Regions from separate parts of the Pseudomonas sp. ASL4 genome, predicted to be linked through region 1. Evidence: predicted binding sites of a transcription regulator. Region 1 holds the regulator's gene; each other region holds the start of a gene.
What was found. The regulator sigma-54, encoded in region 1, starts transcription at its own class of promoters, with help from an activator protein. The targets are predictions, from matches to a motif close to ANTGGCATNNANNTTGCTNT.
Positions count from the first base shown of each region.

Region 2: flgB (flagellar basal body rod protein FlgB) is a predicted target of sigma-54. The motif match lies at 4,275-4,294, and genes of this name have one in related genera.
Region 3: AC1MEW_RS29150 (flagellar basal body rod protein FlgF) is a predicted target of sigma-54. The motif match lies at 3,913-3,932, and genes of this name have one in related genera.

Region 1 is NZ_CM155280.1:7,125,248-7,134,683, forward strand. It holds gene lptA (lipopolysaccharide transport periplasmic protein LptA) at 1-462, shown strand, start outside; gene lptB (LPS export ABC transporter ATP-binding protein) at 462-1,187, shown strand; gene AC1MEW_RS32670 (RNA polymerase factor sigma-54) at 1,374-2,867, shown strand; gene hpf (ribosome hibernation-promoting factor, HPF/YfiA family) at 2,941-3,249, shown strand; gene ptsN (PTS IIA-like nitrogen regulatory protein PtsN) at 3,262-3,726, shown strand; gene rapZ (RNase adapter RapZ) at 3,729-4,586, shown strand; gene AC1MEW_RS32690 (HPr family phosphocarrier protein) at 4,602-4,874, shown strand; gene AC1MEW_RS32695 (ZIP family metal transporter) at 4,945-5,838, opposite strand; gene AC1MEW_RS32700 (superoxide dismutase) at 5,869-6,480, opposite strand; gene AC1MEW_RS32705 (hypothetical protein) at 6,483-6,923, opposite strand; gene AC1MEW_RS32710 (class II fumarate hydratase) at 6,951-8,327, opposite strand; gene AC1MEW_RS32715 (FagA protein) at 8,320-8,715, opposite strand; gene pmbA (metalloprotease PmbA) at 8,964-9,436, opposite strand, start outside.
Region 2 is NZ_CM155280.1:2,490,335-2,499,770, forward strand. It holds gene AC1MEW_RS11290 (flagellar brake protein) at 1-245, opposite strand, end outside; gene AC1MEW_RS11295 (flagella synthesis protein FlgN) at 335-802, opposite strand; gene flgM (flagellar biosynthesis anti-sigma factor FlgM) at 851-1,177, opposite strand; gene flgA (flagellar basal body P-ring formation chaperone FlgA) at 1,345-2,106, opposite strand; gene AC1MEW_RS11310 (chemotaxis protein CheV) at 2,189-3,121, shown strand; gene cheR (protein-glutamate O-methyltransferase CheR) at 3,168-3,995, shown strand; gene flgB (flagellar basal body rod protein FlgB) at 4,337-4,744, shown strand; gene flgC (flagellar basal body rod protein FlgC) at 4,748-5,191, shown strand; gene flgD (flagellar hook assembly protein FlgD) at 5,207-5,935, shown strand; gene flgE (flagellar hook protein FlgE) at 5,966-7,294, shown strand; gene AC1MEW_RS11340 (ribonucleoside-diphosphate reductase subunit alpha) at 7,601-9,436, opposite strand, start outside.
Region 3 is NZ_CM155280.1:6,363,141-6,372,576, forward strand. It holds gene flgJ (flagellar assembly peptidoglycan hydrolase FlgJ) at 1-411, opposite strand, end outside; gene AC1MEW_RS29135 (flagellar basal body P-ring protein FlgI) at 423-1,511, opposite strand; gene flgH (flagellar basal body L-ring protein FlgH) at 1,539-2,234, opposite strand; gene flgG (flagellar basal-body rod protein FlgG) at 2,286-3,071, opposite strand; gene AC1MEW_RS29150 (flagellar basal body rod protein FlgF) at 3,118-3,858, opposite strand; gene AC1MEW_RS29155 (sigma-54-dependent transcriptional regulator) at 4,223-5,785, opposite strand; gene phhA (phenylalanine 4-monooxygenase) at 6,188-6,979, shown strand; gene AC1MEW_RS29165 (4a-hydroxytetrahydrobiopterin dehydratase) at 7,050-7,406, shown strand; gene AC1MEW_RS29170 (amino acid aminotransferase) at 7,406-8,599, shown strand; gene AC1MEW_RS29175 (hypothetical protein) at 8,870-9,001, shown strand; gene AC1MEW_RS29180 (hypothetical protein) at 9,078-9,260, shown strand; gene AC1MEW_RS29185 (MFS transporter) at 9,364-9,436, shown strand, end outside.

The sequences.
Region 1 (9,436 bases):
CTGCCGGACGATAGTACGAAACCGATCCGTATCCAGGCCGACGATGCCCAGCTCGATGACAAGCAAGGTATCGCCACCTATAAAGGTGATGTAATCATCACCCAGGGTTCGATGAAGGTTACCGGCAATACCGTGACCATCACTCGTACAAAGGATGGCCAGATCGATGTCGTAACGTCGGTGGGCAACCTGGCGTACTTCGAGCAGTTGCAAAAAACCACCTCCCCACAGCCAGTCAAAGGCTATGGCAAGACTGTCCAGTACCATGCCCAGCAAAACCGCATCGTGCTGATCGATCAAGCCAAAGTCATCAGCGATGACGGCAGCACCACCGAAGGCGAGAAAATCGTCTACGACACGGTGAAACAGGTGGCTACGGCCGGCCGCGCCACTGGCTCGCCGATCACAACGCCGCGCCAACGGATCGACATGGTGATCCCGCCGAAGCAGAAGGCCCAGTAATGGCAACTCTGAAAGCCCAGCATCTGGCCAAGAGCTACAAGAGCCGCCAGGTCGTGCGTGACGTCAGCCTGTCCATCGACAGCGGTCAGATCGTCGGCCTGCTTGGCCCGAACGGCGCCGGCAAGACCACCTGCTTTTACATGATCGTTGGCCTGGTACAAGCCGACCAGGGTCGCGTACTGATCGACGATCTGGACGTCAGCCACCAGCCGATGCACGGTCGTGCAAAGGCCGGTATCGGCTATCTTCCGCAAGAAGCGTCGATCTTCCGCAAACTCTCGGTCGCCGACAACATCATGGCCATCCTCGAGACCCGCAAGGAACTCGACAAGGCCGCTCGCCGCAAAGAGCTGGAAAGCCTGCTGCAGGAATTCCACATCAGCCACATCCGTGACAACCTCGGCATGAGCCTGTCCGGTGGTGAACGACGCCGAGTGGAAATCGCCCGGGCCTTGGCCACCAACCCGAAATTCATCCTGCTCGACGAACCTTTCGCCGGTGTAGACCCGATTTCGGTTGGCGACATCAAGCAGATCATCCATCACCTCAAGGCCAAAGGCATTGGCGTGCTGATCACCGACCACAACGTCCGTGAAACACTGGATATCTGCGAAACCGCCTACATCGTCAACGATGGTCAGCTAATTGCCGAAGGTGACTCCGCCACCATCCTGGCCAACGAACTGGTCAAGGAAGTGTATCTGGGCCACGAGTTCCGCCTGTAAGCACCGAGGTGTCTGGCTAGTCGACAGAGCGCATGGCGCAATTAACACATCGCTGTGTTTTTTATTGTTACGGCGCTCTAGGCAAACACTTCAGTTTCAGGCATATAATTTGCTTAAGTTTGGCGCTTCGGCGCCCTGTAGTGGATGGCGCATGCGCGCCGGCGAATAAGGTGTTAAGCCCCTGCCATGAAACCATCGCTAGTCTTGAGAATGGGCCAGCAGCTGACGATGACACCTCAGCTGCAACAGGCCATCCGCCTGCTCCAATTGTCGACCCTGGACCTGCAACAGGAAATCCAGGAGGCCCTGGAGTCCAATCCGATGCTCGAACGCCAGGAAGAAGGCGACGACTTCGATAACGCCGACCCATTGGCCGACAAAGCCGAACAACCACCCAACGCCGACATTCAGGAACCCTCCTACCAGGAAACCGCCCCGACGGTGGATAACCTCGAGGAAGGGGACTGGAACGAGCGCATTCCCAACGAACTGCCCGTCGATACCGCCTGGGAAGACGTTTACCAGACCAGCGCCAGCAGCCTGCCGAGCAACGATGACGACGAGTGGGATTTCACCACCCGTACATCCGCCGGCGAAAGCCTGCAAAGCCACCTGCTCTGGCAACTGAACCTGGCGCCGATGTCCGACACCGATCGCCTGATCGCCGTGACCTTGATCGATTGCATCAACAATCAGGGCTACCTGGACGAAACCCTCGAGGAAATCCTCGAAGCCTTCGATCCGGAACTGGACATCGAGCTGGACGAAATCGAAGCCGTCCTGCATCGCATCCAGCAATTCGAACCGGCCGGCATCGGCGCCCGCAACCTGGGCGAGTGCCTGTTGCTGCAATTGCGTCAACTGCCCGCCAAAACACCTTGGCTGGCCGAGGCCAAGCGCCTGGTCACCGATTACATCGACCTGCTCGGCAGCCGCGACTACAGCCAACTGATGCGCCGCATGAAGCTCAAGGAAGATGAACTGCGCCAGGTGATCGAGCTGGTCCAGAGCCTGAACCCGCGTCCAGGCTCGCAGATCGAGTCCAGCGAAGCCGAATACGTCGTGCCCGACGTCATCGTGCGCAAGGATAATGAGCGCTGGCTGGTGGAGTTGAATCAAGAGTCAGTGCCAAAGCTGCGGGTCAACGCCCAGTACGCCGGCTTCGTGCGCCGCGCCGACACCAGTGCCGACAACACCTTCATGCGTAATCAGTTGCAGGAAGCCCGCTGGTTCATCAAGAGCCTGCAAAGCCGTAACGAAACCCTGATGAAAGTCGCCACCCAGATCGTCGAGCACCAGCGCGGTTTCCTGGAGTACGGCGACGAAGCCATGAAGCCGCTGGTCCTGCATGACATCGCCGAAGCGGTGGGCATGCACGAATCGACGATTTCACGGGTGACCACCCAAAAGTTCATGCATACCCCACGGGGCATTTATGAACTGAAATACTTTTTCTCCAGCCATGTCAGCACCTCTGAAGGCGGCGAATGCTCGTCCACAGCGATCCGCGCGATCATCAAAAAACTGGTTGCCGCGGAAAATCAGAAAAAGCCGTTGAGTGACAGCAAGATCGCTGGTTTACTGGAGGCACAAGGCATTCAGGTGGCTCGCCGCACCGTCGCCAAGTACCGCGAGTCCTTAGGGATCGCGCCTTCGAGCGAACGCAAGCGGTTGATGTAAGCCACGCCACAGCGTTCCAGTGGCAGGTACCTTTACCTGCCGCTTTATGCACTGGCAACGAAGGAGAAGCTGTATGCAAGTCAACATCAGTGGACACCAACTGGAAGTGACCGAACCCCTGCGCACCTACATCGGCGAAAAACTCGACCGATTAGAGAGGCATTTCGACAAGATCACCAACGTGCAAGTCACGATGACCGTCGAGAAGCTGCTGCAGAAAATCGAAGCCACGCTGCATATCCCCGGCGGAGAAGTGGTCGCCAATGCCGAGCATAACGACATGTATGCCGCTATTGACCTACTGACCGACAAGCTGGATCGCCAACTTAAAAAGCATAAGGAAAAGACCCAGAGCCTCCTTCAGGGCGCAACCGGTCGTTAACACTCCCAACCCATGATCCGACTTGAAAGTATCCTGACCCCCGGCCGTTCCCTCGTGAAAGTGCCGGGCGGCAGTAAAAAGAAAGCCCTCGAACAAATTGCCAACCTGATCGCCCGGGAAGTCCCGGATCTGGAGATGCAAGATGTCTTCGAGGCTCTGATTGCCCGTGAAAAACTCGGTTCCACCGGTTTTGGCAACGGCATTGCTATCCCCCACTGTCGCCTGAAGGGCTGCACCTCGCCCATCAGTGCCTTGATGCACCTTGACGCACCTATCGATTTCGACGCCATCGACGGCGCTCCGGTTGACCTGCTGTTCGTGCTGCTGGTCCCGCAAGCCGCCACCGATGCGCACCTGGAATTACTGCGCCAGATCGCCAGCATGCTTGATCGCAAGGAAGTACGCGAAAAACTGCGCAGTGCCCCGAGCAACGAAGCCTTGTATCAGGTTGTCCTGAGCGAGCAAAACGGTCACTAATCATGCGTTTGATCATTGTCAGTGGCCGCTCCGGCTCAGGTAAAAGTACTGCACTCGATGTCCTTGAGGACAACGGCTACTACTGCATCGACAACCTGCCGGCCGGCCTGCTGCCGGAGTTGGCCGAACGCGCGCTGATTCATACAGAGCTGGCTCAGCCGCTGGTCGCCGTTTCCATCGACGCCCGCAACCTGCCCAGTCACCTGACGCGATTCCCCGAATTACTTGAAGAAGTTCGCGGTCGGCATATCCAATGCGATGTGCTGTATCTGGACGCCGATGAAGAAACCCTGCTCAAGCGTTTCTCGGAAACCCGCCGCCGTCACCCGCTGAGCACCGCCAACCGCTCATTGGCCGAGGCGATAGAAGACGAAACTCAACTGCTGGGGCCGATTGCAGACCTGGCCGACCTCAAGGTCAACACCACCAACCTGAACCTGTACCAACTGCGCGACACCATCAAGCTGCGCCTGTTGAATCAGCCTGAGCCCGGCACGGCGTTCCTGGTGGAGTCTTTCGGGTTCAAGCGTGGCATGCCAGTAGATGCCGACGTGGTGTTCGATGTGCGCTGCCTGCCCAATCCTTATTGGAAACCGGAGCTGCGCGCACAGTCCGGGCTCGATCAACCGGTAGCCGAATACCTGGCAGCACAGCCGGACGTCGAAGAAATGTTCCAGGACATTTATGGTTATCTGTTCAAGTGGCTTCCGCGTTTTGCTGCCAGCAATCGCGCTTACGTCACCATCGCCATTGGCTGTACCGGCGGTCATCACCGCTCCGTCTACCTGACCGAACGTCTGGGCCAGGCCCTGCAACAATCCCTGAAGAACGTCCAGGTTCGCCACCGCGACCTCAGCTAAAGGATTCACAACGCGATGCCTGCTCTGGAAATTGAAATCATCAACAAACTGGGCCTGCATGCCCGTGCTTCAGCGAAATTCGTTGGGGTTGCCGGTCAGTTTCCCTGCCAGATCAGAGCGGGACGCACCCCGCAAGCCATGGTCGATGGCAAAAGCATCATGGCCATGATGATGCTCGCCGCCGGCAAGGGCAGCAAAATCCATCTGAGTACTGAAGGTGAGCAAGAGCAAGAAGCGCTGGATGCACTGGTGGCGCTGATCAATAACTTCTTCGACGAAGGCGAATAAATCAAAAAATCGCAGCCCTCGGCAGCCCCGCTCCCTATCTCGTAGGAGCTGCCGAAGGCTGCGATCTTTTTCAAGCCAGTGCCGTATCCATCACCATCATCAAACAAAACCCCAGCAGCAACCCCAGACTCGCCAGTTTGTCGTGACCATTACGCCGCGACTCTGGGATGATTTCATGGGTCACCACCAGCAGCATCGCCCCGGCCGCCAGCGCCAAACCCAATGGCAACAACAATTCAGCCAGGCTAACCAGCCACGCACATAACAGTGCGAAGACCGGCTCTACCAGCCCTGACGCAGCACCGATCAGGAACGCCTTGGCCCGCGACATCCCGGCCCCGGCCAATATCAACGCGATCACCAGCCCTTCGGGTACGTCTTGCAAGGCGATACCCATGGCCAGGCTGTCGGCGTCGGGCATACCGCCGCCGGCCGAAACCCCGACCGCCATGCCCTCGGGAATGTTGTGGGCGATGATGGCGAACACAAACAGCCAGATTCGCGGTGGAATCACCGGTCGCTGCAAGGTGCCGACGAGCATTTCCGGGCTGGCCCCGGAAACCTTGCGATCCACCAGAAACAGCCCGAATGCGCCGAACATGATACCGAAGCTGATTAGTCCACTGGCCGCCCAAGGCGTCAGCCCCAGGCTTTCGGCCGCAGAAATGCCCGGGACGATTAGCGAGAACGCGGTCGCCGCGAGCATCACCCCGGCACCGAAACCGAGCAGGGTATCGCTGAGCGTCCGCGGCATGCGCCGAATCACCAGCACCGGCACCGCCCCCAGCGCAGTACCCAAGGCGCAGATCACCCCTCCTTGCAGGGCACGCGACAGCTTCGGTTCCAGGTCTAGCCATGCCAACCCTTGGGCTGCCAACAACGTCATACCCGCCAGCAGTAACAACGATCCCAGTGCGTAACGAAACATTCGTCCACTTCCGATCGCCAATGTTTCAGTGCCCATAGTCGGCCTTGGATTCTTGTTATCGATGACTTAAACCAGTGCAGCCTGATAGCGCGCCGCGACTTCAGGCCAATTAATCACGTTGTAGAACGCGTTGATGTATTCCGGTCGACGGTTCTGATAGCGCAGGTAATAAGCGTGCTCCCAGACGTCGAGGCCGAGGATGGGCGTGTTGCCATTCATCAACGGGCTGTCCTGATTGCCGCTACTCTCCACGATCAGGGTCTTTTGCGGCGTGACGCTCAACCACGCCCAGCCACTGCCGAAACGCGTCAACGCTGCTTTGGTGAACGCCTCTTTAAAACGATCCAGGCCACCCAGTTGCTCATCAATAGCCTCGGCCAGCGCACCGTCAGGCTTGCCTCCAGCATTGGGCGCCATGACTTCCCAGAACAGCGAATGGTTGGCGTGGCCGCCGCCCTGATTAATCACCGCTGCGCGAAGCTTTTCCGGGAGTTGCTGGACGCTGGCCACCAGTTTTTCCACCGACCATTCGGCAAACTCGGTGCCTTCGACGGCCGCGTTGAGGTTGTTGATATAGGTCTGGTGGTGCTTGGTGTAGTGGATTTCCATGGTCTGCGCATCGATATGCGGTTCCAGGGCGTCGTAGGCGTAGGGCAAGGCAGGCAAGGTAAAAGCCATGTTCAATGGACTCCATGTTGATGAGAGGCGGGCTGATGCCGGGGCGATGCAGCATCCATGTGCAACAGCCGATGGGTGCGCGGGTATTCGCCGTACTCACTGATGAAATTCAGCAGTTCGACGTAGGTCTTGCTGCTCTGGCGCAACGCCGCCTCGCGCAGCGCCGGAGCCAGTCGCGCGTCCTGCATCGTCTGCAACAACCGTTGATGGATGGCGCACAGGTACTCGGCGCTCTCCTCCGGCTGGTTCAGACGCAAGTGCAGATCCGCGAGGTTGTGGTGAGAAATCACGCAAGCAGCCACCGCTTCATCGGCATCCGCCCAACGCTCAAACAACACCTGGGCCAGCGCCAGTGCCTGCAAGTAAGCCTCGCGGGCATCGACGAATTCGCCCAGCATGAAACAGCGATTAGCCCTTTCGATCGTGCGTTTCCAGTGCTCCATGGTGAGCCTCCAAAGCGGTAGCGGTGATTACACGCCGCCTGCGGTGAGCTTTTCTGGATTGAGCAACTCTTCCAGCTGGCTGCGCGACAGGTCGGTGTGTTCCAGAGCGATATCAATCACCGGACGGCCCTGCTGATACGCCTTCTTGGCGATCTCAGCGGCTTTTTGGTAACCAATGATCGGGTTGAGTGCGGTAACCAGAATCGGGTTGCGCGACAGCGCTTCCTTGAGCCGGGCCTCGTTGACCTTGAAGCTGGCGATGGCCTTGTCACCCAGCAGACGGCTGGCGTTGGCCAGCAATTCGATGCTGCTCAGCAGGTTTTGGGCGATGATCGGCAGCATCACGTTCAATTCGAAGTTGCCCGACTGGCCGGCGATGGTGATCACCGTGTCGTTGCCGATCACTTGAGCGGCGACCATCGCGGTGGCTTCCGGGATCACCGGGTTGACCTTGCCTGGCATAATCGAGGAGCCAGGCTGTAAGGCTTCGAGTTCGATTTCGCCGAGGCCGGCCAACGGGCCGGAGTTCATCCAGCGCAGGTCGTTGGCGATTTTCATCAGCGACACGGCGGTGGCCTTGAGCTGTCCGGAGACCGCGACCGCCGTGTCCTGCGAGCCGATCAGCGCGAACAGGTCCTTGCCAGGCTTGAATTGCACCTGAGTCAGTTTGCTCAACTGCTGACTGAATCGCGCCGCGAACTCCGGATGCGCGTTGATCCCGGTGCCCACCGCTGTGCCGCCCTGCGCCAGGGATTGCAGGCTCGGTAGCAAATCTTGCAGGTGGCCGATATTGGCCTTGAGCTGTTGCGCCCAACCGTTGAGCACCTGACTCATGCGCACCGGCATGGCATCCATCAGGTGAGTGCGGCCGGTTTTGACGTGATGATGAACCTGCTCGGCCTTGTGCTCGATCACCTGCACCAGATGCACCAGCGTCGGCAGCAATTGCTCGTGCAGCGCCAGTGCGGCACTGACGTGGATGGTGGTCGGAATGATGTCGTTGCTGCTCTGGCCGCAGTTGACGTGATCGTTGGGGTTCACCGGCTCGCCGAGCAGTCGGCTGGCCAGGGTGGCGATCACTTCGTTGGCGTTCATGTTGGAGCTGGTGCCAGAGCCAGTCTGGAAGATATCCACCGGGAAGTGCTGCATAAAGTTGCCTTCGAGCAGCCCTTGCGCCGCGTCGACGATGGCTTTGCCCTGGGACTCGCTGATTTGCTTGAGCTCGACGTTGGCCCCGGCGGCGGCAGCCTTTGCCAGGATCAACGCGCGGATGAACTGCACCGGCATAGGTTTGCCGCTGATCGGGAAGTTATCCACCGCGCGCTGGGTTTGCGCGCCATAGAGGGCGTCTTCGGGGACCTGAAGCTCGCCCATGCTGTCACGTTCGATACGCGTGTTATTCATCGGGAAATCCTTGCACCAGTTCTATGAGAGGAATCGAAGGCTGCAACTCGCAGGTCGCCAGTTGCCAGGTGTAGCTTTGCCAGCGCTTGAGGCGGCACTTACACAGGGAGAGGCGTTCCAGTTCGCGCAATGGGCGCCAGGCCTGGTCGAGGCAGAAGGTGCGCCAGTGCCACGGCAGCGCGACATCGGCGGCGGTGTCGAGCAACAAACGGAAGGAAGTTTCGGCGATGGTCCAGGGAGACGTTGCCGTGCAACAGGCCAGATACCGACCTTCGGCCAGGTAATGGTCGATCAGGCGAGGCTCATCGGGGTCCATCGCGCAACGGATCTGGCGACTCATCCAGCGCCAGCTTTCGAGGTAAGGCTGCTCGTGCAAGGCAGAACTCATGATCCGGGCTCATTCGGTAATGAGATTTATTATTAGATGATAATGAGAACCAAAACAACCCCGAGAAATTAGATGAGATCCATTGTGGGAGCGAGCTTGCTCGCGATGACGGTCGACCATTCAACATATGTGTCGTCTGACACACTGCTATCGTGAGCAAGCTCGCTCCCACAGGGGACGGTGTGAACGCCATAAAAAAAGGCGCGCCATCCGTTTGGATGACGCGCCTTTTTGTGTAACGGTGTGGGTCAGCTACCCGCCACCGTCATCCGCTCGATCAACACCGAACCGGTGCGAATGTTGCTGCGCAGTTCCAGGTCATTCCCCACGGCAACGATCTGTTTGAACATGTCGCGCATGTTGCCGGCGATCGTGACTTCCTGGACCGCGAACTGGATTTCACCGTTCTCGACCCAGAAACCCGCCGCGCCACGGGAGTAATCGCCGGTGACCATGTTCAAGCCGTGGCCCATCAACTCGGTGACCAGCAGACCACGCCCCATGCGACGCAACAGGGCAGCCTGATCTTCATCGCCATGGGTCACGAACAGGTTGTGCACGCCGCCCGCGTTGGCGGTGCTCGGCATTCCCAGCTTGCGTCCGGAATAGGTACCGAGGATGTACGACACCAATACGCCGTTCTCGACGAACGGTTTGGCATAGGTCGCCAAGCCATCGCCATCGAACGCCGAACTGCCCATCGCCTGCATCAGGTGCGGAC
Region 2 (9,436 bases), 2.9 Mb from region 1:
AATGGTTCACCGGCCAACAGGTAGCGTTCACCGTCACGGGGGATCATCTCGTCCAGGGCGATCATGTTGCTGTCACGATCGATGTCCACCAGATAGCTCTGGAAGCGCTGGCTACGTTCGTGGAACGTGATGATCAGCGGATCATGGCTGTCTTGCAGCTGGCGCAGGTTGCCGGAGATTTCCAGGGGTGTGGTGAGCACCTTGGGTGGCTGCGGAGCATCTTCCGCACTTAAGGCATTGAACACGGTTCATCAATCTCCAGACAAAATATGACTACTAGCCGGCATTCTGCCAGCATGTTTCGCGTCTTGATAGGGCGTGCTCATTAGCGGACTCAAGCCTGACTGAGCGGACGAGGCCCGGCCATCTTGGCAGTTGATCCGCGTGCATCATAGAGCGCTGGAGGTTCGCCACCGGTGAGGATTTTCAGCTGATTGGCCGTAGCGGCCTGCTGCATCAGGATCGACTGGCCATTCTTGACGTTGGCAGCCTGGCATTGAGCCAGAAGATCGGTCAGCACATCGCTTTGTTCCAGCAACTGACCGCCAATGCTCGAATGGCTGGCGAGTTGCTCAAGGCCGGCGCGAGTGAGGGGCAGGTTCAGGCTGGCGAGGATTTCGCTGCGCTTGCGGCCATGCTGTTCGAGCAAAATGATCAATGCCTGTTTTTCCGCCAGAATTTCTTCAAGCAGTGGCATGTCGCGACCGTGCAAGGCGAGGGACTCGGTTTGCAATAACGCCAGCAAGCGTTGAGCTGGAGCAAAGTCGTCGGTGATCAGTTGCAGTAGATTAGTGTCGTGCATGGCTGGCCTTGGGTTTTAAGCGTCCAAAAGCCTGGCGCAGGCGATGGCCTAGCGCTGGGCTTCGAAGTTGAGCAGTTTGCTGGCTACACGGTTGCTGTCGACTTTATAGCTGCCATCGGCAATCGCTGCTTTCAACTCGGCCACACGGGCGTTGTCGACGGCAGGCTGATCGCGCAGCTTGTCAGTGACCTTTTGCAACTGTTGAGCCTCATTGCTGAGATGTACCGATTCCCCGCTTGTGACGGTACTGGCCTGTTCGGCCGGGGTAGTCAGCGGTGCGGATTTGCCGGCGTCGGCGGTTTCCTTGGCAACGCTGGTACGTGTACTGCCCGTAAGTGGCGAGGAGCTGTTTAAACGGCTGAAATCGATGACCATGATAAAAAACCTCTGGGTATTTGGACGCTTGCCATGTTTTCGGCAATCCCTGCGAAAACTTTAGGCTCATTTAAGCAATGAGCCGCATGCGCCAGCACTTGTCCTGCATGGGGCACAGTTTAGGCAACAGCCAGGCGGCGCGCCATAGCTTCACAAAACAGAGAGCCCTACATGGACACTTCCACTTGGCCTGGCGCGGTGACTTGCGCCTTGATGACTCGCATGGAATTGAGGTTTTTTACCCTTATCTGTTCAGCCAGGCCACCATTGGAGAGCGCTTCGCCCGGCATGCGCACACTGAGCGTACCACTGCGTGCGGTAATCACCACCTGATCACCCTTGCGTACGACTTCCGCCTGTTCGAGATGGACCAGGGTGATGACCTGATCGCCTACCGTTTGTCGGGTAAGTTTCTGTCCGATGGCCTGGTCAACCGAGGTGAAATACCCCTGGTTGATCAAGCTGATGTCGCGCTCGCGTAAAACGACATCGCCCGGTTCGATGATGCCGGCGCGCCTGAGCGGGCGAGTGGTGGTGACGACCTCTCGAAACAGGTGCACTTGAGCGGGTACGAACACGGTCCAGGGGGAGCTGCCCTCGCAACGAACCTTGACTGTAACCCGCCCGATGGGGGTGGCCGGGCTTTCCAGGGAGGCTGTCAATTCCTTGTCGCACATGGGCATGCGCAGTCGCGGATCGAGCTGCTTGACCTCGATTTCGTAGCGACCTTCCGTTTGACTGGTAGCCAGATAGTCCTCTACGGTGAATTCAAGAAAGCCCTGAGTGACGCCGATAAGCATGTCAGGCAAGGTAACCGCATCAGCAACGGCAGGGCTGCCAGGGGTCAACAGGCAAGCAGCCGACATCACGCAAAGCAATTTGCGGTAGTTTGATGTCAGGCGTCGGAAAAATGTCGTTTGATCGTTCATAAGGGTTAAAAAGCAAGCGCCGTGCCGTTTAGTGATGAATGTGCGTCGCAACACAACTTAGCGTTGGTGTAGGAGTCTGGGCATGGCTGGTGTAATGGATTCGGTAAACCAGCGCACGCAACTGGTAGGGCAGAATCGCCTGGAGCTGTTGTTGTTCCGTCTCGACGGCCAGCAACTCTACGGGATCAACGTGTTCAAGGTTCGTGAGGTGCTGCAATGCCCCAAACTGACTCTGATGCCCAAGTCCAGTCCCGTCGTGTGCGGTGTGGCAAATATTCGTGGGGCGACCATCCCGATCCTCGATCTGGCGATGGCGACCGGTGCCGGTGCACTTAAAGATCAAAGCAATCCCTTCGTGATCATCACGGAGTACAACACCAAGACTCAGGGTTTCCTGGTCCGGTCGGTAGAGCGCATCGTCAACATGAACTGGGAGGAGATTCATCCGCCACCCAAGGGCACTGGACGCGATCATTACCTCACGGCTGTGACTCGGGTCGACAATCAGTTAGTCGAAATCATCGATGTCGAGAAAGTCCTGGCGGAGGTTGCGCCGACACCGGAAGCGATTTCGGTGGGGGTGGTCGATGTCGAAACCCAGCACAAGGCCTTGTCCTTGCGAGTGCTGACGGTCGATGACTCGTCGGTGGCGCGCAAGCAGGTGACCCGTTGCCTGCAAACGATCGGTGTCGAAGTGGTGGCGTTGAACGACGGTCGGCAAGCGCTGGAGTACCTGCGCAAGCTGGTCGACGAGGGCAAGAAGCCGGAAGAAGAGTTCCTGATGATGATCTCCGACATCGAGATGCCGGAGATGGACGGGTACACCCTGACGGCCGAGATCCGCAACGACCCTCGCATGCAAAAGCTTCATATCATCCTGCATACTTCGTTGTCGGGTGTGTTCAATCAGGCGATGGTCAAGAAAGTCGGTGCCGATGACTTCCTTGCCAAATTCCGTCCTGATGACCTGGCATCCCGGGTAGTCGACCGGATCAAAGCAGCAGACATCAGCTAGGGGCCTTTTGCCCCTGGCGGTCAACACGATTTAAGAGGCGGTATCTTTGTCTACGGGTAATTTGGATTTCGAACAGTTCCGGGTATTCCTGGAAAAAGCCTGTGGCATTTTGCTCGGTGAAAACAAGCAGTACCTGGTCTCGAGCCGTCTCAACAAACTGATGGAACAGCAGGGCATCAAGTCCCTGGGTGAACTGGTGCAGCGCATCCAGACCCAGCCGCGCAGTGGTTTGCGCGAAATGGTGGTGGATGCCATGACGACCAACGAAACCCTGTGGTTTCGTGACACCTATCCGTTTGAAGTCTTGAAGAACAAGGTGCTGCCCGAAGCAATCAAGGCTGCTCCCGGTCAACGTCTGCGCATCTGGTCGGCGGCTTGCTCGTCGGGTCAGGAACCGTATTCGCTGTCGATGTCCATCGACGAGTTCGAACGGGTCAACATGGGCCAGTTGAAGATGGGCGTGCAGATTGTTGCCACCGACTTGTCCGGCACCATGCTGACCAACTGCAAGACTGGCGAGTACGACAGCCTGGCGATCGGTCGCGGTCTGTCGCCCGAGCGTTTGCAGCGTTACTTCGACCCGAAAGGGCCGGGGCGTTGGGCAATCAAGGCGCCGATCAAGAGTCGGGTGGAGTTTCGCTCGTTCAACCTGCTCGATAGCTACGCAGCACTGGGCAAGTTCGACATCGTGTTCTGCCGCAACGTGCTGATCTACTTCTCCGCCGAGGTGAAGAAAGACATCCTGTTGCGCATTCACAGCACGTTGAAGCCGGGTGGTTACTTGTTCCTGGGCGCTTCTGAAGCGCTGAACGGTTTGCCGGACCATTACCAAATGGTCCAGTGCAGTCCGGGGATCATTTACCAGGCGAAGTGATGCAAAAGCGGCAGGCATAAAAAAACGGGAGTCCTCAAGGGCTCCCTTTTTTATGCCTGCCGCTTTTGCATCACGTAGGAGCTGCTGAAGGCTGCGATCTTTTGATCCTGGTTTTTAAGATCAAGATCAAAAGATCGTAGCCTTCGGCAGCTCCTACAGGGGCCGCGCGCGATTCGGGAAAGCGGCAGAAAAGCGGCAGGCGGCGGAAACCCGTTGCCGCTTTTCTGGCATTGCCGCCTTGCCGATGCCCGCAAAGGCCCGGTTTACGGGCTTTTTTTAATTGGCACGCGGCTTGCTATGTTCACGTTACGAAAAATCAGGTCACCCGAAGGTTTCCCGACATGAGCATCAGCTTCGATAAAGCGCTCGGTATCCACGAACAAGCCCTGGGCTTCCGCGCTCAGCGTGCCGAAGTCCTGGCCAACAACATTGCCAACGCCGACACCCCGAACTACAAGGCTCGGGACCTGGATTTCTCCAAGGTGCTTGCCGCACAGAACGAGAAAACCAAGAACGGCACTTTCGCCTTGAACATGACGAACAGCCGTCATATCGAAGCCGAAGGCCTGGGCAATGGTGACGAGTCGCTGCTGTATCGCACGCCGATGCAACCGTCGATCGACCAGAACACCGTGGACGCCCAACTGGAACAATCCAACTACGCGGAAAACGCGGTGGGCTTCCAGGCTAGCTTCACCCTGCTCAACAGCAAATTCAAAGGGCTGGTTTCAGCCCTGCGTGGAGAGTAAGTCATGTCTCTTGCCAGTGTTTTCAACATTGCCGGTAGCGGCATGAGTGCCCAGACCACTCGCCTGAACACCGTTGCCTCGAACATCGCCAACGCCGAAACCGTCTCGTCGAGCATCGACCAGACCTATCGTGCCCGTCACCCGGTATTCGCCACCATGTTCCAGGGCGGCCAGAACGGCGGCAGCGATTCGCTGTTCCAGAGCCAGGACGCCGCCGGTCAAGGCGTGCAAGTGCTGGGCGTGGTCGAAGACCAGAGCAATCTTGAAGCGCGCTACGAGCCGAACCATCCGGCCGCCGACGCCAAGGGCTACGTCTACTACCCGAACGTCAACGTCGTCGAAGAAATGGCTGACATGATTTCCGCGAGCCGTTCGTTCCAGACCAACGCGGAAATGATGAACACCGCCAAAACCATGATGCAGAAGGTCCTGACCCTCGGTCAGTGATAAGGGGCGACTCAGATGAGTGTTACCGATACCACCAGCAGCCTCAGCATGAACGACATTCTGGCCAACTCCTCGGTGACGGCCAACAGCTCCACCGCGAATAGCCTTGGCTCTTTGGCCGGCGCCGCGACCGGCGGCCAGACACTGGGCAAGGACGCGTTCCTGCAATTGCTGGTGACCCAACTCAAAAACCAGAACCCGCTGGACCCGCAGGACAACAGTGCGTTCGTCGCCCAGTTGGCCCAGTTCAGCAGTCTGGAAGGCATCACCACGCTGAACACCACGGTCAGCTCGATTGCCAGCAACTTCAGCTCTTCGCAAGCGTTGCAGGCTTCGTCGTTGGTCGGTCGTTCGGTGATCGTGCAGACCAACTCACTGCAGGTTGATGATCCGACCAAAGCGGTTAACGGTTCGGTGAACCTGACGTCGTCCATCGCCAGCGGCACCGTGACCATTTCCGACAGCAGTGGCAACACAGTCAGAACCATCGATCTGGGCACTCAGGCGGCAGGCAGTGCTGCCTTCACCTGGGATGGCAAGGACTCGAGCGGCGCCACCGTTCCAGTCGGCACTTATACCGTCAAGGCCAGCGCGCCTGTCAACGGTACGGCGACGGACCTGGCGGTTTACCTGCCGGCCACCGTCAACAGCGTGACCCTGAGCCAGACCGGCGGCGAGCTGACGCTCAACCTCGCAGGCCTGGGCCCGGTCGCCCTGTCCAAAGTTCAAACCATTGGTATATAGAGCCGACTAACCGGCACAAAGGAGTGGAATATGTCTTTCAATATCGGCCTTAGCGGTCTCTATGCAGCCAACAAACAACTGGATGTAACCGGTAACAACATCGCCAACGTCGCGACCACCGGTTTCAAATCCTCCCGTACAGAGTTTGAAGACGTCTATTCGGCGACCAAACTCGGCAGCGGCAGCCAAGTCGTCGGCAGCGGTGTAAAACTGGCCAACGTGTCCCAACAGTTCACCCAAGGTGACATCAACAACACCGGTAACGTGTTGGACATGGGCATCAACGGTTCGGGTTTCTTCACCCTGAGCAACAACGGTTCGACGACCTACACCCGTGCCGGTACGTTCAAGGTCAACAGCGATGGTTACATCACCAACACCGACTACACCTCGCGCCTGCAAGGCTACGGTGTGGATGCCAATGGCAAAGTCATCAACGGTGTGTTGACCGATCTGAAAATTGACACTTCGAACCTGGCGCCGAAGACCACTTCGTTGGTGACTTCGACGATCAACCTGAACTCGACGGCCCCGGTCATCGACGATACCGTTCCGGCCGGCAAGTTCGACCCGACTCTGACGGCGACCTACACCAAGTCGTTCAGCACCCCGATCTATGACAGTCAGGGCAACCAGCACTCCATGGATCAATACCTGGTGAAAACCGGTGGCAATACCTGGAAGGTCTACACCCTGGTAGACGGCCGCAACCCGGATGCTACCGGCAGCGACCCGAAAACCACTGCACCGGTCGCTTCGACACTGTCGTTTGACGCCACTGGTAAGTTGACTCAGGTCAGCACGCCTAATCCGGCGGGTGGCGCTCCAATCATCAGCAGCAACCTGACGGTTAACAGCTGGGTGCCAGGCACTGTGACCAATGGCGTTTGGACAGCCAATGGCGCTGCCGCTAACCCGGCCGGTGTGACCATCTCCATGGCCAATACCACTCAGTACAACGCTGACACCGCGCGTTCGATCCCGACTCAGGACGGTTACGCCACTGGCCAGATCACCAACCTGACCATCGACGGCACCGGTACCCTGTTCGCCAACTTCAGCAACAACCAGAGCAAGGCTATCGGCCAGGTTGCACTGGCAAGCTTCACTAACGAACAAGGCCTGCAAGCGGTTGGCGGCACTAGCTGGAAAGAGACGTTCTCTTCGGGTATCCCGGGCTACGATGCTCCGGAAACCGGGACTCTGGGTTCTATCGAGTCCAACTCCCTGGAAGAGTCCAACGTCAACCTGACCAACGAACTGGTCAACCTGATCAAGGCGCAGAGCAACTACCAGGCGAACGCCAAGACCATCTCCACCCAGAGCACCATCATGCAGACCATCATTCAGATGACCTGATGCTGGTTGGGTTGTAGCGCTTCACCAAGAGCCCCTCGGAAGAGGGGCTTTTTTATGCACGGGATTTGAGGCTGGTCTCTGAATTTGCGTTGTGGGTGATGGCCTCTTCGCGGGCAAGCCTCGCTCCTACAGATTTGGCGTCGTTCATTTGCCTTGGGAGCGACATAGAATCTGTAGGAGCGAGGCTTGCCCGCGAAGACGTCAGACCGACCAACACTTTCCCTAAGGCAAAAGAAAACCCCCGACCAGTCCAGAGAACTAATCGGGGGTTTCAGATAAGCGCCGTTAAGCGCTTACCGGCTCAGCTTATTGGCAAGCTTCGCAATCCGGCTCGTCAATCGCGCAAGCCTTTGGCACTGGTGCCGGACCGGCAGGAGCTGCCAGGACCGAATCGTCACCGTGGTTGCCGCCGCTGGAAACAGCGTTCAGCTTGCCGGTGTTGATGGTCGACTTCTCGGTGCTGGTCGCGGCCAGGGCACGGAGGTAGTAAGTGGTTTTCAGGCCACGGTACCAAGCCATGCGGTAGGTCACGTCCAGTTTCTTGCCCGAAGCGCCGGCGATGTACAGGTTCAGGGACTGAGCCTGGTCGATCCACTTCTGACGACGGCTTGCCGCGTCAACGATCCACTTGGTGTCCACTTCGAAGGCAGTCGCGTAGAGCTCTTTGAGTTCTTGCGGAATGCGCTCGATCTGCTGAACCGAACCGTCGTAGTACTTCAGGTCGTTGATCATGACCGAGTCCCACAGACCGCGAGCCTTCAGGTCGCGAACCAGGTACGGGTTGATCACGGTGAATTCGCCCGACAGGTTCGATTTCACATAGAGGTTCTGGTAGGTCGGTTCGATCGACTGCGATACGCCAGTGATGTTGGCGATGGTGGCGGTCGGTGCGATGGCCATGATGTTGGAGTTACGAATGCCTTTCTGTACACGGGCACGAACCGGTGCCCAGTCCAGGGATTCGTTCAGGTCAACGTCGATGTACTTCTGGCCACGTTGCTCGATCAGGATCTGTTGCGAATCCAGCGGCAGGATGCCTTTGGACCACAGCGAACCCTGGAACGTCTCATAGGCGCCGCGCTCGTCGGCCAGGTCGCAGGAAGCCTGGATAGCGAAGTAGCTGACCGCTTCCATGGACTTGTCGGCGAACTCGACGGCAGCGTCGGAACCGTAAGGAATGTGCTGCAGGTACAGAGCGTCCTGGAAGCCCATGATGCCCAGACCGACCGGACGGTGCTTGAAGTTGGAGTTCTTCGCTTGTGGCACCGAGTAGTAGTTGATGTCGATAACGTTATCGAGCATGCGAACGGCGGTGTTCACGGTACGTTCCAGCTTGGCGGTGTCCAGCTTGCCGTTGGTGATGTGGTTCGGCAGGTTGATCGAGCCCAGGTTGCAAACGGCGATCTCGTCCTTGTTGGTGTTCAAGGTGATCTCGGTGCACAGGTTCGAGCTGTGAACCACGCCAACGTGCTGCTGCGGGCTGCGCAGGTTGCACGGGTCTTTGAAGGTCAGCCATGGGTGGCCGGTTTCAAACAGCATGGACAGCATTTTGCGCCACAGGTCTTTGGCCTGGATGGTCTTGAACAGCTTGATCTTGCCCGGGTACTCGGACAGCGCTTCGTAGTACTCGTAGCGCTCTTCGAAAGCCTTGCCGGTCAGGTCGTGCAGATCCGGAACTTCGGACGGCGAGAACAAGGTCCACTTGCCGTCATCGAAGACGCGCTTCATGAACAGGTCAGGGATCCAGTTGGCAGTGTTCATGTCGTGGGTACGACGACGATCATCACCGGTGTTCTTGCGGAGTTCGATGAACTCTTCGATGTCCATGTGCCAGGTTTCCAGGTAGGCACAGACAGCGCCTTTGCGCTTGCCACCCTGGTTAACGGCTACGGCGGTGTCGTTCACCACTTTCAGGAACGGAACAACGCCCTGGGATTTGCCGTTGGTGCCCTTGATGTACGAACCCAAGGCACGAACCGGCGTCCAGTCGTTGCCCAGGCCGCCAGCGAATTTGGACAACATGGCGTTGTCGTGGATCGCGTGGTAAATGCCCGACAGGTCATCCGGCACGGTGGTCAGGTAGCAGCTCGACAGCTGTGGACGCAGGGTGCCGGCGTTGAACAGTGTTGGAGTCGAGGACAT
Region 3 (9,436 bases), 760 kb from region 1:
TATCGGGGTTGGCACGGCCGCTTTCGCCGCTTCCTGCTTGGCCGCAGATGCAGCCGCAGCCTCACCCGGTGCCAGCGGTTTGTTCTTCGACATCTGGCGCATCAACACGTCGGCCAGACCGATACCACCGCCCTGGCGAGACATGGAAACGGCCAACTGCTGGTCGTACATTTCCTGGTACTGCTTGGCAGCTGGCGTGTTGAGCGGATTGTCCTTGCCTAGCGTTTCGGTGGCCGAGCGCATGGACTTGAGCATTTCACCGAGGAACAGCGACTCGAACTCCTGCGCCACCTTGCGCATGTTGGCGTCGCTGTTCTTGTCACCGACCTTGAGCTGGTTCAGGCGATTGAGGTCCGAGTAAGAACCCGAATCACTGGTGCCGACGGTATTGCCATTGCGCATATCCACCATGGTCGCCGTCCTCAGATCACGATCAGGTCGGCTTGCAGCGCGCCGGCCTGTTTCAGTGCTTCGAGGATGGCCATCAAGTCTCCCGGCGCCGCGCCGACCTGGTTCACCGCACGCACGATTTCGTCGAGGGTGGTGCCCGGGCCGAATTTAAACATCGGCTTGGCCTCTTGCTGGGCGTTGATCCGCGAGCGCGGCACGACCGCCGTCTGCCCGTTGGACAAAGGGCCGGGCTGGCTGACGATCGGGTCTTCGGTGATGGTCACGGTCAGGCTGCCGTGGGTTACGGCGGCCGGGGAAACCTTGACGTTTTGGCCGATCACGATGGTGCCGGTACGGGAGTTGATGATGACTTTCGCCACCGCTTGACCCGGATCGACTTCAAGGTTTTCAAGGATCGACAAGTAGTCGACACGCTGGCTCGGGTCCAAAGGTGCCGAGACGCGAATCGAACCGCCGTCGATAGCCTGGGCAACGCCAGGGCCGAGCATGTCGTTGATCTTGTCGACCACGCGCTTGGCGGTGGTGAAGTCCGAACGGTTGAGGTTCAGGGTCAGGCTGTTGCCCTGGTTGAAGCCGCTCGGCACCGAACGTTCAACCGACGCACCACCCGGGATACGACCGGCCGACGGAACGTTAACGGTGATCTTGGAACCGTCACGACCTTCAGCATCGAAACCACCGACCACCAGGTTGCCCTGGGCGATGGCGTAGACGTTGCCGTCGATACCTTTGAGTGGCGTCAGCAGCAAGGTGCCGCCGCGCAGGCTCTTGGAGTTACCGATGGACGAAACCGTGATATCCACCAACTGACCCGGCTTGGCGAACGCCGGCAAATCGGCACTGATCGACACCGCCGCGACGTTCTTCAACTGCACGTTGCCCGAACCCGCCGGCACCTTGATGCCGAACTGCGAGAGCATGTTGTTGAAGGTCTGCAGGGTGAACGGGGTCTGCGTCGTCTGGTCACCGGTGCCGTTAAGCCCGACCACCAGGCCGTAACCGATCAATTGGTTGGTCCGCACGCCGGAAATGCTGGCGATGTCTTTCAGCCGCTCGGCTTGAGCGTTGAAGGCTGCGGACAGCAACAGGGCGGCCACCATCAGGTGTTTAAGATTCAACGTAGCCACCTAGAAAGGGAACAGCGGGCTGAGGAAGAAACGGTCGAACCAGCCAGGCTGACTCGCATCGGCAAACGCACCGGTGCCCGAATAGGTGATACGTGCATCGGCGACGCGAGTCGACGACACGGTATTGTCAGTGGCGATGTCATCGGCGCGAACCAGGCCGGCAATCCGCACCAGCTCATCACCCGAGTTGAGGGTCATCCACTTCTCGCCACGCACGGCAATGATGCCGTTGGGCAATACATCGGCGACGGTCACGGTGATCGAACCGGTCAGGCTGTTGCTCTGCCCGGACTTGCTGGCCCCGTTGGTGGCACGGTCGCCGCTGTAACCGGCGTTGAGGCTCAGGTCACCACTGCCCACCGGGTTATTGGTGGTCAGGCCGCCACCGAACAGCGACGTCAGACCGATGCTGGTCTTGCTGGTCTTGTCGATCTGCGAGTTGGCACCCTTGCTGGCCTGAGTCTTCTCGTTCAGGGTGATGGTAATGATGTCACCGACCCGGAACGCCTTGCGGTCGCCGTACAGGTTTTGTTCGAAACCGGCCTGGTAGATCGAGCCATTGTTGGCGGCAGCCGGCAGCGGCGTTCGCGGCAACACCGGGGCGTAATAAGGGTCATTGGGCTTGGGCGTCGGTGCGACGCAGCCCGCGAGCGAGACCACCCCACTCAGTGCCAGAACAGATACAAAGCGATTCATGACCCTACCTCACGGTGTTGCAGGCGGCTTCATGCCGCCTCATAGACTTGATTACAGATTCTGCGTTACGAACGAGAGCATCTGGTCGGCGGTGGAGATCACCTTGGAGTTCATCTCGTAAGCGCGCTGAGTGGTGATCATGTTGACCATCTCTTCAACGGTGCTGACGTTGGACCCTTCCAAGGTGTTCTGCAGCGTGGTGCCAAAACCGTTCAGGCCCGGGGTGCCGACTTGCGGCGCGCCGCTGGCGGCGGTTTCCAGGAACAGGTTGTTACCGACTGCTTGCAGACCGGCCGGGTTGATGAAGTCGGCGGTTTGCAGGTTGCCGATCACTTGAGAGGCAGCGTTGCCGGGAACGGTGATGGACACCGTGCCGTCCGTACCGACCGTGAAGCTCTGGGCGTTGTTCGGGATGACGATCGCAGGTTCCAGAGCGAAACCGCTGGCGTTCACGATCTGGCCGTTGGAGTCGAGGTGGAAGGTGCCGTCACGGGTGTAAGACGTGGTGCCGTCCGGCTGCAGAATCTGGAAGAAACCGCGGCCGTCGACGGCCAGGTCCAACGGCTGCTCGGTGGTTTGCAGGCTGCCGGCGGTGAAGTTTTTCTGGGTGCCGACGATGCGCACACCCGTACCCAATTGCAGACCGGACGGCAGCGCGCTGTCCTGGGTCGACTGGGCGCCAGGCTGGCGTTTGATCTGGTACAGCAAGTCCTGGAACTCGGCGCGGTCACGTTTGAAGCCCGTGGTCGATACGTTCGCCAGGTTGTTGGAGATGGTGGTCAGGTTGGTGTCCTGAGCGGACAGACCTGTTTTGGCAACCCATAGAGCCGGAAGCATTTCGATTCTCCTCGTGCGCCTGTTTTACGGCGCGACGTTCTGATAATTAGCTGATCTGCAAGACCTGAGCCATGGCCTGGTCATCGTCTTTGGCGGTGTTCATCATCTTGATGTGCAGCTCGAATTGCTTCGACAACGCCAGCACCGAGGTCATTTCTTCCACGGCATTGACGTTGCTCGACTGAAGGAACCCAGACACCAGTTTGACGCCCGCATCGGCTTGCGCCGGCTTGCCGTCCATGGTGTGGATCGAACCATCCAGGCCTTTGGTCATGTTCTTCAGGTCAGGGTTGACCAGTTTGATACGGTCGATTTGAGCAATCACCCGCGGGCCTTCACCCATCGAACGAATGCTGATGGTGCCGTCCTCACCTACTTCGATTTTCTGCTCGGGCGGCACGGCAATCGGCCCGCCATTGCCCATCACCGGCATACCATTGCCGGCGCGCAACACGCCCAAGGCGTCAACGTTCAGGCTGCCGGTGCGCACGTAACTTTCGCTGCCGTCGGGGCTTTGCACGGCAATCCAGCCGTCGCCGGTCACCGCCACATCGAGATCACGGCCGGTTTCCACCATCGATCCTGGCGAGAAGTCGGTGGCCGGACGCTCGGTCATGGCATAGGCACGCGCCGGAAAGCTGTCACCAAACACCGGCATCGAACGGGCCTGCTCCAGGTCCTTCTGAAAACCGTTGGTGGAGATGTTCGCCAGGTTGTTCGCATGAGCCTTCTGCGCCAGTGCATTCTGGCTGGCGCCGGTCATTGCCACATAAAGGTACTTGTCCACACTCTTTCCTCTGCATGCCGGACGTTTGCCGCCCACCGCTGTACTGCTGAGCCTCAAGCAATTTGCAGACCAACTTTTTTCTGGCGGCCCGAGGCCCGGCAAACAAAGGACTTGAAGGATTTAGAGGGGATGAGGGAATTGTGTCGAAGTCGAAAAACCGGCGGTGTTATGCCGGTAAGTGGCAAGTGTCAGCCTTCATGGACGACGCTGTACCCTGTGGCGAGGGAGCTTGCTCCCGCTGGACAGCGAAGCAGCCCCAAAAAGGACTGCCGATATCTGACAGACAGATCGCGCAGGATGGTTTTGCGGCCGCTTCGAGCCCGAGCGGGAGCAAGCTCCCTCGCCACAACACCCGTGCTGTGACTCAGGAACCAGGCTCTTTGCCGACATCGTATTCGCGCAGTTTGTTGGCAATGGTGGTATGCGAAACCCCCAACCGCTTACCCAACTGCCGACTGCTCGGGTGCTCGGAATACAAGCGCTCCAGCACCGCTTTCTCGAAGCGCCCGACAATCGCATCCAGCCCGCCCTCCAGCGAGAAATCGCCAAGGGGCTGACGCACGCCGTAATCCGGCAGGCGAATGTGTTCAGCCTTGACTGTCCCGCCCTCGCACAGGGAAACCGCCTGGAACAACACGTTTTCCAACTGCCGGACATTGCCCGGCCAATGGTAATGACTGAGCCGCTCCATCGCTGCTGGCGCCAGTTTCGGCAGCGGGCAACCGATCTGCCGACTGGCCTGATCGAGGAAATGCTCCACCAGCGGCGTCAGCCCGTCGAGGCATTCGCGCAGCGGCGGGATGTGCAATGACAGCACATTCAAGCGGTGATACAGATCCTGGCGAAACTCGCCTCGGGCACATAACTCGGACAGGTCCACTTGCGTCGCGCAGATCACCCGCACATCCAGATAGACCTCTTCATCACTGCCTACACGCCGGAAGCAGCCGTCCTGCAGAAAGCGCAGCAACTTCACCTGCAAGCGCGGGCTCATTTCGCCGACACCATCGAGAAACAGCGTACCGCCGGCCGTCAACTCCAGCAGCCCGAGCTTGCCTTCGGCCCGCGCGCCTGCGAACGCGCCAGGGCCGTAGCCAAACAATTCGGTCTCGGCCATGGATTCCGGCAGGCCGGCGCAGTTGAGGGCCATCAGTGGCGACTGCCCTCGCGGACTGGCCAAGTGACAAGCCCGCGCCAGCAGCTCTTTGCCAGTGCCGGTTTCACCCTCTATCAATAGCGGCGCATCCAGCGGCGCCATGCGTCGAGCCTCACGCACCACCGCTGCCATGACTTTCGAGCTCTGGAAAATACTGTCGAAGCCGCGCAATTCCTGTTTGCGCACGTTATAGATCCGCTCACCGACCCGGTCCGCACGGTGCAACGTCAACACGGCACCGGCCATGGCCTCGCTGTCGTCATGCTCCGATTGCAGCGGCGCGATATCGGCAAGAAACACGTCACCCTTCACCTTCACCCGCAAGCCGTTGATCCGCGACTTATTGGCCCGCACCAACTCCGGCAAATCGAAATCCTCGGCATACCGCGACAACGGAATCCCCGGCACCTCGTCCACCCGCACCCCGAGCAACTGCGCCGCCGCACGGTTGGCCGCGACGATGGAGCCACCCATGTCGATCGACAGCACCGGAAACTCCAGGGCGCCGAGCAAGGCATTGAGCTCCATGTGCCGACGCTCGCTGGGCATCAGCCCTACACGCTTGACGCCAAATACCCCACCAATCGCCTCGAATTTCGGACGCAGCGCCTGGAACTGAATGTTGATCAGGTTCGGGCAGTGCAGGTAAATCGCGTTGCCATGCTCACCGCCTACCTCGCCGCGAGCGACGTTGATCCCGTATTCCACCAGCAGGTTGAGAATGTCGCGCAGGATGCCGATGCGGTTTTGGCAGTGGACTTTGATACGCATATAAAAGGCCCAAAAAGCGGTGAATGGGATAGATGCCTGGCGCGCAACCTGTGGGAGCGGGCTTGCTCGCGAAAGCGTCGGTTCATCCAACATCAATGTGTCAGACAGACCGCCTTCGCGAGCAAGCCCGCTCCCACATGGGTATTGCAGTGCCTTCGGACGGATTTTTCTGCGGAGGCGCAAAGTTAGTCGTCAAGATTATGTGACAGCTGGAAGGCTTTTCAAACCGGGAAATCTCAATACCTGCGCCATATCGCCGATTCCGTAACGAAAACTTTACGAAAACCGCAGATTTTTCCTACGCACGACCCGAACCACCTGCTGCATCAACCCACACCTTGGGGTATTTCTAGGTCCATAGCTGGACATAACAAGAACGAATTCCCCTAGCAGGAGAGCAGCATGAAGCAGACGCAATACGTGGCTCGCGAGCCCGATGCGCAAGGTTTTATCGACTACCCCGCCGAAGAACACGCGGTGTGGAACACGCTGATCACTCGCCAACTGAAAGTGATCGAAGGTCGTGCGTGCCAGGAATACCTGGACGGTATCGAAAAACTCGGTCTGCCCCACGACCGCATTCCGCAACTCGGCGAGATCAACAAGGTCCTCGGTGAAACCACTGGTTGGCAAGTGGCCCGTGTCCCGGCACTGATCCCCTTCCAGACCTTTTTTGAATTGCTCGCCAACAAGCAGTTTCCAGTGGCAACGTTTATTCGTACCCGCGAAGAACTGGATTACCTGCAAGAGCCGGACATTTTCCACGAGATCTTTGGCCACTGTCCGCTGCTGACCAACCCCTGGTTTGCCGAATTTACCCATACCTACGGCAAACTTGGGCTACAGGCCACCAAGGAAGAACGCGTCTACCTCGCACGCCTGTACTGGATGACCATCGAGTTCGGCATGGTCGACACCCCGCAGGGCCGGCGCATCTACGGCGGCGGCATTCTGTCCTCGCCTAAAGAAACCGTTTATTGCATGTCGGACGAGCCGGAACACCAGGCCTTCGATCCGCTGGAATGCATGCGCACGCCGTATCGCATCGACATCCTGCAACCGCTGTACTTTGTGCTGCCCAACCTCAAGCGCCTGTTCGACGTCGCTCATGAAGACATCATGGGCATGGTCAAGCAAGGCATGCAGTTGGGCTTGCACGCACCGAAATTTGCGCCAAAGCCAAAAGCGGCCTGAGTGCACCGGCAGTCGCGGTACGCGCTGAAAAATAGTAACGTCTAACAAGAATCGAATCGGGAAACAGACCATGTCCACATTGAACCAAGCCCACTGCGAAGCCTGCCAAGCCGGCGCCCCTCAGGTCAGCGACGAAGAACTGCCGGTACTGATCAAGCAGATTCCTGACTGGAACATCGAAGTGCGCGACAGCGTGATGCAGTTGGAAAAGGTTTTCCTGTTCAAGAATTTCAAGCACGCCCTGGCGTTCACCAACGCTGTCGGTGAAATCTCCGAGGCCGAAGGTCACCACCCGGGCCTGCTGACCGAGTGGGGTAAAGTCACCGTGACCTGGTGGAGCCACTCCATCAAAGGCCTGCACCGCAACGATTTCATCATGGCCGCGCGCACTGACGACGTAGCCAAAGACGCCGAGGGCCGCAAATAATGCATTTCGACGCCATCGGCCGAGTCCCCGGCGATCCGATTCTCGGCCTGATGGAGGCCTATGCGCAGGACCCTAACCCGCGCAAGTTCGATCTGGGCGTGGGTGTCTACAAAGACGCCCAGGGCCTGACGCCGATTCCTCAGTCGGTGAAACTCGCCGAGGCGCGCCTGGTAGATCGCCAGACCACCAAGACCTACATCGGTGGTCACGGCGAACCGGCGTTCGGCAAGGTCATGAACGAATTGGTGCTCGGCGCCGATTCCGTGCTGATCAGCGAGCAACGGGCCGGCGTCACCCAAACTCCGGGCGGCACTGGCGCACTGCGTTTGAGCGCCGATTTTATTGCCCAAATGTTGCCGGGTCGTGGCGTCTGGCTGAGCAACCCGACCTGGCCGATTCACGAAACGATTTTCGCCGCGGCCGGGGTCAAGGTCAGTCACTACCCGTATGTGGGCAGCGACAACCGTCTCGATGTCGAAGCGATGCTGGCGGTACTGAATGAAGCCCCCAAGGGCGACGTCGTATTGCTGCACGCCTGCTGCCACAACCCGACCGGTTTCGATTTGTCCCATGACGATTGGCGCCGGGTGCTGGATGTGGTTCGCCGCCGTGAGCTGTTGCCGCTGATCGACTTCGCCTATCAAGGTTTTGGCGATGGCCTGGAACAGGACGCCTGGTCGACCCGGTTGTTCGCCGATGCGCTGCCGGAAGTGTTGATCACCAGCTCCTGCTCGAAGAACTTCGGCCTGTACCGCGACCGCACTGGCGCGCTGATTGTCTGCGCGAAAACTGCCGAGAAGCTGGTGGATATCCGCAGTCAACTGGCGAACATCGCCCGCAACCTGTGGTCGACGCCGCCAGATCACGGCGCCGCCGTGGTCGCGACCATCCTTGGCGACCCGGAGCTGAAAAGCCTTTGGGCCGACGAAGTAGAAGCCATGCGCTTGCGCATCGCCCAGCTGCGCAGCGGTCTGGTGGAAGCCCTTGAGCCGCACGGCTTGCGCGAGCGATTTGCGCACGTTGGCGTGCAACGCGGGATGTTCTCCTACACCGGTTTGACGCCGGAACAGGTTAAACAGCTGCGTGATCACCACAGCGTGTACATGGTCAGCTCGGGCCGGGCGAACGTGGCGGGGATTGATGCGACGCGTCTGGACCTGTTGGCCGAGGCCATCGCAGAAGTCTGCAAATAACCTCAAGCACCTGCACATCCCCCCTGTGGGAGCGGGCTTGCTCGCGAAAGCGGAGTATCAGTCGACATCAATATTGACTGACACTCCGCTTTCGCGAGCAAGCCCGCTCCCACATTTGTTTTATGTCCGTCTTTAAGCTCCCTGCGGCCATTGGTCGCAGAAATCCCAGATAAAAGTCTTTTTGTCATTTCTCCTGCTGTATCCTGCCCAAGCTTTGAAAAAGCGCGGATCTACCAGATCTATCACCAGACTTTGCGAGGAGCGCGAAACATGCACGAGATTCCTAATCTCCCCTTCCCAAGCCTGCACGAAACTGAGCAGACAACCCCGCAACAAGCCAGTGCCCAACAGCCTGTGCCGAAAGAAGCCACTGACAGTCGCAAGGCTGACAGCGAAGACTGAAACACCTGCAATGCCAGACCGTGTGGAAAGCGCTAACATGCGCTTTCCACACCGCCTGAAACCCGAGCCTCCCTCCATGACCGACGACTTCAGCGACACCCAGGCCAGCGTCCTGATCGGCACTGCCGAGAAAATGATCGAGATCTGGAATCGCCTCTCCCCCGAAAAACAAGCCGCCCTGCTCGCCCGTTTCGGCAGCGAAGAAAACGCGCTGGCCGCCCTGGTCACCACGCAATTGGTCGCCCCGACCAAATCCTGACTCATCCCGCCGAACAATTAGTTTTACTTTTTCACGACCGCCAGCCCGTTGCGCCGTTATCATAAGCAGCCTATCTATCCTGCTGCCCCGTGGACCTTTACCCATGTCAGAAAACCAGCGCCCCTTGGCGGTCACGCTGCAAGTTGTGTCCATCGTCCTGTTCACCTTCATCGGCT